3 regions of the Corynebacterium poyangense genome follow, and region 2 is predicted to be linked to each of the others. Evidence: riboswitches for the same ligand, from Rfam matches in the RefSeq annotation. Region 2 holds a riboswitch; each other region holds the start of a gene.
What was found. Region 2 has a riboswitch for thiamine pyrophosphate ahead of thiM (hydroxyethylthiazole kinase). Riboswitches for the same ligand answer to the same signal wherever they lie in the genome.

Region 1: it holds a riboswitch for thiamine pyrophosphate, as region 2 does, so the genes downstream of both, GP475_RS00695 (ECF transporter S component) here and thiM (hydroxyethylthiazole kinase) in region 2, are expected to answer to the same signal.
Region 3: it holds a riboswitch for thiamine pyrophosphate, as region 2 does, so the genes downstream of both, thiO (glycine oxidase ThiO) here and thiM (hydroxyethylthiazole kinase) in region 2, are expected to answer to the same signal.

The regions. Positions count from the first base shown of each region.
Region 1 is NZ_CP046884.1:148,075-151,353, forward strand. It holds gene GP475_RS00690 (ABC transporter ATP-binding protein) at 1-1,072, opposite strand, end outside; gene GP475_RS00695 (ECF transporter S component) at 1,074-1,667, opposite strand; TPP riboswitch at 1,707-1,817, opposite strand; gene GP475_RS00700 (dicarboxylate/amino acid:cation symporter) at 1,990-3,279, opposite strand, start outside.
Region 2 is NZ_CP046884.1:1,231,439-1,234,717, forward strand. It holds gene GP475_RS05765 (bifunctional hydroxymethylpyrimidine kinase/phosphomethylpyrimidine kinase) at 1-1,083, opposite strand, end outside; gene thiM (hydroxyethylthiazole kinase) at 1,076-1,897, opposite strand; TPP riboswitch at 1,890-1,993, opposite strand; gene GP475_RS05775 (NAD(P)/FAD-dependent oxidoreductase) at 2,038-3,279, opposite strand, start outside.
Region 3 is NZ_CP046884.1:1,124,288-1,127,566, forward strand. It holds gene GP475_RS05275 (amino acid permease) at 1-984, shown strand, start outside; gene GP475_RS12610 (beta/alpha barrel domain-containing protein) at 976-1,131, opposite strand; gene GP475_RS05280 (thiamine phosphate synthase) at 1,110-1,667, opposite strand; TPP riboswitch at 1,736-1,850, shown strand; gene thiO (glycine oxidase ThiO) at 1,844-2,992, shown strand; gene thiS (sulfur carrier protein ThiS) at 3,002-3,235, shown strand; gene GP475_RS05295 (thiazole synthase) at 3,247-3,279, shown strand, end outside.

The DNA of each region.
Region 1 (3,279 bases), 1.1 Mb from region 2:
CTTCCCGAACGGTGCGGCAGAGAAATTGGTGCTCGGGATTTTGGAACACCGAGCCGATCCGTTGACAAAGCTCACGGGAGCGCCACCGGTAGGGAGAAGGCTCAGATAATGATCCACGCAAGCGGGGATGGGCAATCACGTGCCCAGCCTGCGGTGGCAATAAACCTCCGAGGGCCAACGCCAAAGTTGATTTACCGCTGCCGTTCTTCCCGGTAATGCACACCCCATGTCCCACCGGCAGCGCCACGTTCATATCGCTTCGCACCGCTGGAGAACCCGGCCACCCTAGACTCAGCTCTACCCCTTCGATCAGGGTGTCGGGGTGTTCTGGGATAGCCTGCGCCTGGGGTAAAACCGGCGCCGGTCCTGGAATCCAGATTCCGTGTTCACGCAGTTCATCGCCATGTTCTGCCAGAACGACGTCACGCGGTCCATCCACTATAAGCCCTGCATCGCCCAGGACTATAACCCGCTCAATAAGCGGCAGCCACTCTGCAACTCGATGCTCCACCACCAGCAGCGTGGCGTGCGTTTCAGCAACAGCCTGTGCAGTGGCAGCCACCAAATCCGGAACACTGTCCGGATCAATATTGGCGGTGGGTTCGTCGAGAGCAATAATCCCCGGCTGCATCGCAAGCACACCGGCTAGGGCGAGTCGTTGCCGCTGACCTCCGGAAAGCTCCTTGGTGAGGTGATGGAGTGGAAGGTCTAACCCCACCAACTCTAAGGCTCGACGCACCCGTGGCCACATCTCATCTGGGGGCACCGAAAGGTTTTCTAAACCAAAAGCAATATCATCGCCTACCTGAGCTGATACTGCTTGGGAATCTGGATCTTGGAGGACTAGACCCACCCGGTCACGTACCTCTAGTTCTCCGGCGGCTTCACCATCTTCACTGCTTCCCAACACTCCAGCTATGGCGCCGAGAAGAGTAGATTTCCCGGCACCCGAGGTGCCGAGTATGAGGATGCGTTCTCCGCGTTCTATCTCAAGATCAATATTGGCTAGAGCGGGTTTCGCTCTGCCGGCATGACGCCATCCATATCCGCGGGCGCGAATCTGTGGGGTCATATTAGATAAGTTTCCGGTGTTCACGGCCAACAGCAAAGCGGTCTAAAGCCCCGGTTTTAGCTAAGGCGCGTACCACAAAATAACTCAGAAGTCCGGCGAGGATAATCCCGGATAGTTGGGTGCATAACAAATACACCACATTGAATTCTAAGGATTTCGCGAAGTTGCCCAGGAATAATTCGAGGATGAAGGCGCCTGCTGCGGCACCCATTCCGGCTAAGAGAGAAACCGGTAGGGTGAAACGTCGATAAGCAAAAAGGGCGAAGATGAGTTCCGCGCCTAGTCCTTGGGCGATACCGGAGTAGACCGTGCCGATGCCCCATTGGTTGCCGGCTATGGCGGAAATGATGGCGGCGATGAGTTCGACGGCGAGCGCGGCGCCGGGTTTCCGGATGATGAGTCCGCCGAAGAGCCCGCCGATCAGCCAGAGGCCGAGGGGAAGCCCGCCGAGACCAGGGGTGATGGCGTTAAAAACCTCATAGAGGTTGCCGCCCACCACATTCCAGACCATGAAGATAAAAGATATGGCGGCTCCGAGGACCGCTGCGGTGACAATATCGACGATCCGCCAGGATCGAGCAGATGTAAAAGTCATAATGTGTGCTCCTTAGTGAAATATCGGGTTCACAGAGCACACGGGAAAGTCGTCGCTCCCTGCGCCGGCATTATCCGGATCAGGTTGTAACGGTCGAAAGCATCCGTGCTTTCCTCTCAGCCCCGGTAGGGGACTCCCGTGCGCTAGGCGCATCGGCGTTTTTCAGGCTGACACGCTGCGTCACACCCTACTACAAAGACGACGGAAAGCTAGTGGTAGCTAACCCTAGAGCGGAAATTGGACACTGAAGCTCAGGAGCTTGACAGCTACTGACCTGGATCAGAAGGAAATGGGGGTCAAAGGTGTTAGGTGGTACGGGTGCTCATGATGAAGACACCGTTGGTGCTGCCTGCAGATCCTTTCCGCGCTTCCACACCTCACGGTCTAGGATTCCGGCTCGGTGTGACACCACGGCTGCTACCAGAGCTTGACCAGTGACGTTGGTTGCCGTCCGGCCCATATCAATGATGGGTTCAATAGCTAGGAGGAGTCCTGCACCCGCAAGAGGTAGACCGAGGGTGGAGAGAGTCAGCGTAAGCATAACGACGGCACCTGTTGTGCCGGCGGTAGCTGCTGAACCGATCACCGAGACCACGATGATGAGAAGATAATCCACCGCAGAAAGATCAACGCCAAAGAATTGGGCGACGAAAAGAGCAGCAACCGCTGGATAAATAGAGGCGCACCCATCCATTTTTGTGGTCGCCCCAAGCGGGATAGCGAAAGAGGCATAGGAAGAAGGAACTCCAAGAGCCTGTTCGCTGACTCGTTGAGTCACCGGCATGACTCCCATGGAAGACCGGGTAATAAAGCCGAGGGAAGTCACCGGCCAGACTCGACGATAAAACTCGATGGGGGAAAGTCCGTGGATTTTCAGAATAGCTGGGTAGATCAGGAGCAGAACCAAAGCCAAACCTACATAGATGGCGAGGACAAATTTCCCGAGGCTGCCTAATGCACTCCAACCGTAGGCGGCGACGGCGTGTCCGATGAGTGCTGCGGTGCCTATGGGGGCGAGACGGATAATCCACCACAGAATCACTTGGACCACGGAGAGGAATGATTCCGTGAAGTGAAGAAACGGCTCAGCGGCTTTACCTGCTTTGACTGAAGCTATGCCAATAGCTAAAGACACCACCAGGATCTGAAGCACGTTGAAACTAAGGGATACGCCGGATTCGGAAACCTTTGCGCTAAGTCCAAGGATATTGACCGGAACGATGGAGTTGAGGAAACCAAACCATGATCCGATAGTTGATGGTTCTGCAGCGTTTCCTGGGTTAACGCTGGTACCAACCCCCGGTTTCATGACCGCTCCAACTAATAAGCCGGCAAGCACGGAGAAGAAGGCAGTGATCATAAACCACCAAATAGTTGATAGCGCTAGTTTGGCGGCGTTGCTGACTTCTCGTAGTTTTGCGACGGAGGTTACCACCGCAGCAAAGACGAGCGCGGGAACCATGACTCTGAGGAGTTGAACATAGGTATCTCCCACCCAGGAAAGACACGTACTTAGCCAATTATCGGGCTCGCTGCTGTGAGGGCTAAGAGAACGGGCAATAAACCCGAGGATAAGCCCGATGATGAGACCATAGATGACCTGGGCACCGAA
Region 2 (3,279 bases):
AATATTGGGGGTGATGTAATCAGCAAGTTCGGCGAATTTTCGAACAGCATCTTCGGCTTCTGCTGCTAAGAGACGATGGCCGCTCGTAGACACCATTACTGGATCTAGTACGACGACCGGTGGGCGATTCTTTGTCAACCACTCAGATACGACAGCGGTGGTGTCGCTATCTGCCAACATTCCAATTTTGAGAGCGTCAATCGTGACGTCGTCGCTCACCGCTTCTAGTTGCTGCTTGAGAAACTCCGATGGGGGACTGAAAATATCACGGACACCGCATGTGTTTTGGGAAACCAAGGCGGTAACCACCGCCATGCCATATCCACCAGCGGCTGCGATGGATTTGAGATCTGCTTGCAGACCAGCTCCCCCAGAAGGATCAGTACCAGCGATGGATAACACCCTCGGAATGCTGCCCCTGATTGCGCGTGACCCGGTAATACATTTCCGAAGATCTCTAGCTGCTTGTTCTGGATTCAGCGAGGTCATAATTTCGGAGACAACGCAGAGTCCGTCAACTACCGTGTGCTGGATGATGTCGCTTGCGTTATCGAGATGCACACCACCAATTGCGACGCAGGGCATACCGAGGCTCTTAGCTTTGTGGGCGAGATTTATTAGCCCTTCAATTCCTAACGGAGCAGCGGCGTCTTGCTTGGTGGAGGTAGCGCGGACTGGGCCGATTCCTACGACATCTGGGAGAGGAAGGTGTGCGTCATGGCAGCGTTGGACAATATCGTCAAGTTCTGACTCCACCGAGATAGAAAGCCCGATCATAAGGTGTGAGGGCAAGGCGCGTCGAGCTTCCTCATAAGGAGTGTCATCTTGGCCGATATGAAGGTGAAGCCCTAATTTGAGAGCACAATCGAGCCGATCATTGACGAAGAGAGGAACTCTGGCCCCAATAATTTCACTTAATGCGCGGGCGCGTTCTTCAAAGGTAGCGTCATCAGCGTGTTTATCTCGCAGCTGGACAGCAGTGACGCCACCGCAGATAGCTTGGTCGACAATGTGAGGAACCTGATCGGGCCCGCCCCCCTGGTCAGGATCGGTCACGAGGTAGAGATCCCAAAAATTAGGCATTGTGGTGTTCCTCCTGGATCTCGATAGCGTGGAAAATATCCTGGTCGGTCAGGTTATAGAGAGCGTCAATCCACGCCGCGTGAAAGCTGCCAGGCCCGGAGGAAGAAGCTGCGGCGTGCGATCCAGCGGCACCGAGATGAGCGTGGGCAGCGAGAACGGCATCATGGGCGGAAATTTTTTGATCGGCGGCAGCGCCTAAGTAGGCGGCGCACACTGCACCAAGGGAGCAACCCGTGCCGATGAGACGTTGCATAAGTGGATCGCCGGAAGTTAACCAGGTAATCCGATCAGCCGAAACAATGAGGTCTTGAGGTCCCGAAACCGCCACGACACAATTGTGCGCTTGGGCCAGATGGCGGGCTACGTCGAGCGCACTGGTGACCTCATCAGTAGCGTCCACACCGCGTCCGCCGGATCCCATTCCCGCTAAGGCGGAAATTTCCGAGGCGTTTCCCCTGATGGCGGTGGGATGGCGCTGGACGATCTCCTGGCAGAAACGGGTGCGGTGAGTAAGCCCCCCGACAGCGACCGGATCCAGCACCCAAGGGGTGTTGCTTTTTGACGCGCCCTTAATAGCGGCGCGCATTCCTTGATACTGTTCAGCGGATGGGGTTCCGGCGTTTATTAACACCCCGGAAGCAACTTCAGCAAAACCTTCGGATTCCTCCGGGGTGTCGCACATTGCCGGAGCAGCGCCCACTGCGAGCAACACATTTGCGGTAATTTCAGCAACAACTTTGTTGGTGAGACACTGCACCAACGGGGAAGTTGACTGTAGAGCATGAAATGCTTCAGATAAAGCAGGCTGTGTCATCAGGTGACATCCCTTCGCTAGTTCGAACTAGAGCAGGTTCAGCGGGTGTTTTCTCAGCGCCGGCGAAATCTTAGCGGCGCACCCCGTGTCCCTCTGGCCCGATACTAGCAGCTGGAATGGACCTGACCACCTAACCGTGTTTAACCTTTATATTGGTTAGTTTCCCGCACCTCGATGGGAAGATCACTGTCATCATCAACAGAACGGCCCAGCTTCAATAAACCGGTGCGAGCATGAAGTTGTTGGCGGGTGACTGCCAAGTTCCAGCGCTTCTTTGACAGGGCGTTGATACCCCAAGAGACGATGGACACGAAGCGATTTCGGAAACCAACGAGATACATCACGTGCACCAAGAGCCACAGAACCCAACCAAAGAAGCCGGTGACTTCGATCTTCCCCATTTTTGCTACCGCAGAAAAACGGGAGATGGTGGCCATGGAACCTTTGTCGATGTAGTCAAATGGTTCTCGTGCGGATTCCTCGCGGCCCGAAACCTCAGCGGCAATTTGCTCGGCTGCGTATTCACCGCCCTGGATTGCTACCTGAGCGACGCCGGGTAGGCCATTGAGATTGATCATGTCACCAACGACGAAAACGTTGGAGAAGGTTCCCACAGTCAGGTCATTATTGACGGGAACGCGACCTGCGCGATCAACTTCTAAGCCAGCCTGATCTGCGATGAGCTTGCCAAGTGGGGAAGCGGAAACACCGGCGGACCAAATCTTGCAGAAGGAGTTAATGGTGTGTTCGGAACCATCGACGGTGGACTTATATGTCACTGTGTTTTCGTCCACATTGGTCACGATGCTATTGGGTTTAACAGTAACTCCTAGCTTCTCTAACTGCCGCTGGGTATAGCGGCCGAGTCGTTTTCCGAACGGCGGTAACACCTGCGGGGCGCCATCAAGCAGGACAATTTTCGCCGAGCTTGGTGCGAAGTGACGGTATTCATCAGCGAGGGTGCGATGAGCCATTTCAGCAAGCTGACCAGCCAGCTCAACGCCAGTTGGCCCCGCCCCAACGATGGTGAAAGTGAGGAGTTTTTCGCGTTCCACAGGGTCACGGGTCAGCTCAGCTCGTTCGAAAGCACCCACGATTCGAGCCCGGATTTCCAAGGCATTATCAATGGTTTTCATGCCCGGCGCAAACTCCGCGAAGTGGTCATTGCCGAAGTAGGACTGGTTAGCGCCAGCAGCGACAATCAAGTAGTCGTAACTGTAGGTGGTCTGGTAGTGGCCCAAGGAAGCCGTAACCGTTTGTTCGGCAAGATTGATGTCAGTGACTTCGCCCTTGATGACGTCGATATTATCCTGCCGGGCTAACACCTGACGGGTCGAAGGAGCGATTTCACCGGAGGACAAAATGCCGGTAGCCACCTGGTA
Region 3 (3,279 bases), 110 kb from region 2:
AGCTTAAATGCCCTCACCGTCAAAGCATTTGGGGAAATAGAATTCTGGTTTGCTCTCATTAAGATTTGCGCTATCTTAGCGCTTATTGTGGTGGGACTGTGGATGGTAGTAAGTCATGTTCCCAATGAATCTGGCGATCCTGCAGCCTTGAGTAACTTATGGTCTCATGGTGGATTATTCCCCTTGGGCTTCTATGGATTTTTAGCTGGATTTCCCATTGCGATTTTTGCTTTTATGGGAATCGAGTTGGTTGGCACCACTGTGGCAGAAACGAAAAATCCAGAGACTATGTTGCCAAAAGCTATTAATTCCATTCCGATGAGAATTATGCTTTTTTATATTGGCGCATTAGCTGTGATTATGATGGTGACCCCGTGGAATGAAGTTGATCCGGGCAAATCTCCTTTTGTGACGATGTTCGCATTAACGGGGTTAGCAGCGGCAGCGAGTATCGTCAACATTGTGGTGCTGAGCTCAGCTGCCTCTTCAGCGAACTCCGGGATTTATTCGACATCTCGAATGTTGTGGGGTTTGGCGCACCGCGGTGATGCACCTCAAGCATTTAAGGTGTTGTCTCGACGTCGAGTACCTCAGAATGCGTTATTCCTGACGTGCGTTTTATTGCTGAGCTCCATTGTCCTTATTTCCGCTGGGGAATCTGTCATTCAAGCTTTTACGATGATCACGGCAATGGCCTCAACGTTGGTGATGGCAGTTTGGGCCATTATTACTATGTCCTATCTCAAGTTCCGAAAAACCCACGATGATTTACACCGCAAGAGCGTCTTTCCGGCGCCTTTTGGGATACTAGCTGCGTGGGTCGTATTAGCTTTCTTTGCGGCAATGGTATGTGTGCTTGCTTTTGAATCAGATACCAGAATTGGCTTAATTGCCTCCGCGGTATGGATTATCGGGATGGGGACTGCTGCGAAGATCCGTCAGGGGCGTCAGCGCACCAGCGAAGCAGAGACTACCTTAGGTTAGCCACGTTCGGATCGTGTTCTTAAGCGCTTGAGCTGCAGATTGGGGATCTGCAGCTTGAGTGATGGCGCGAACCACCACTATTCGGCGAGCGCCTGCGCTGAGGACGTCGTGGACGTTATCTTGATCTATTCCGCCAATAGCCCACACGGTTTTGGGTGAGTCTTCTGCTGAAGTCTAGTGTTGTCGCTGAGTTGCGCGGCTGCGGAAATACCAGCTAAACCAACGGGTTTGCGTCCAGGTTTCGTCGGAGTTTTCCATACCGGGCCCATGACGGCGTAATCGATATCGGGGTCTGCTAAGGAATCGCGGAACATGTCGGTTTTTCGGTTGGAGCGGCCAATTAGCACATCCTGTCCCAAGAGTGATCGGACCTGGGCCGGTGTTAAATCTTCTTGACCCACATGAATGATGTCCGCCCCGATTAATGCTGCAATATCGGCGCGATCATTGACAGCGAAGAGTTTTCCATGGTGATGGGCTATGTCGGCAAGGATTTTGAGAGCATCGAGTTCATCACGAGCACTGATCTTTTTATCCCGCAACTGGATAATATCTACTCCACCTCGATAGGCGGCGTCGAGAAAATCAGCTAGGTCACCTCGGTCAGTGCGGGCGTCGGTGCAGACATACAGTTGGGCGGCATGTAACAGAGCTAAGCGTTCTTCACGGGTGCGGCTTCTCATAGTTCGGAAGTCTATTCCCTCGGTAGGGGCTACCCCCATCGGTGCAAAGGCTCCTATGATGTCAGATGTAGGAGTTCCGCGGGAGCCACGGTGTTATCCACAGCGTGGCTGAGAGGGCCATGGAGGCCGACCGCCAAACCTGATGCGGATCATGCCGCCGGAGGGAGGAATGCCCCATGTCATCAGCCGTTGTTGTGGGGGCCGGGATCATTGGTTTAGCTACCGCCTGGCAATTAAAACGCCGTGGGTGGGATATCACTGTGTGCGACCCCGCCCCTGTATCTGGGGCCACGCGCGCAGCCGCCGGTATGTTGGCTCCAGTTGCTGAGGTGGTGTGGGATCAACCCACGTTGTATCCGCTCATGGTGGCCTCAGGGGAGATGTTTCCCCGCTTTGTCTCAGAGATTGCTGCGGATTTAGGGCAGCACAAAGAAGAAATAGGGTATTTAGCAAACTCTACTTTTGTGCTTGCCGGCGATTCCGCTGATCGAACGGCACTATTTGAGTTGACCTCCTTGCAACATCGCCTCGACATGGATGTCCAACCCATCACTATTCGACACGCTCGACAATTAGAACCAGCACTGGGCCCAGGATGTGTGGGTGCAGTAGATATCCCCGGTGACCACCAAGTAGATCCGCGTAACTTATGTCAGGCGTTGCTCGACGTGATAGCAGATGACCTCATCGAAACCACGATAGAGAAAGTAATATTCGACGCCCAGCGGGCGGTTGGGGTGCACGCTGAAGATGGCCGAGATTTCTTGGCAGATAAGGTGATCGTGGCGACAGGCCTGGCAGCTGCTGACATTGGGGGCTTACCAAAAGCGCTGAATCTTCCGCTTCGTCCAGTTCACGGTGAGGTCATTCGCTTGCGGGTTCCTGAACATATCCGGCCGTTAGTGCGTCGAACTATTAGGGCAGTAGTTCATGGCCGGCCGGTGTATGTGGTACCGCGTGCCGATGGCACTGTCGTTGTGGGGGCGACTTCTCGTGAAGATTCTTTGGCTGGGGTGTCTGCAGAAGGGGTCTATCAACTGCTCAGAGATGCCGCGCACATTGTGCCAAGCATTCTGGAATGTGAAATTTACGAAATCATCTCAAAGGCGCGCCCAGGAACACCCGATGATGTTCCGTTAATAGGGGAAGTGGCGGAAAATCTTATTCTATCTACCGGCTATTTTCGGCACGGAATTCTCTTATCTGCATTAGGTTCGCATATTGGTGCGCTTATTGCCGTTGGGGAAGAAGATAAGATCTCGGCGGAATTTAGGAAAAGTATTGATCCTTGGCGTTTTAGTTTAGTGCCATATGAAAGTTTATAGGGAGTGACTATGACTGACAATCTTATTAATGGTGAAAAATTTGAACCTGTGGCTGGAGAAACAATTAAAGATCTTATTGAGAAGAGATTAGGGGTTAGCTTAACTGAGCAGGGTTACCGTGTTGAGGGTGAACCCCTCGCTATTGCGGTAGCTAAGAATTCGCAGGTCGTGCCGCGTAGTTCCTGGTGTCATACCTTGGCTGAAGGCACTATTGATATTGTGGGCGCGGTCCAAGGGGGATAGCGGTCATCGTGATTCAGAATGCCTCAAAATGTCTTGTTCCTCCG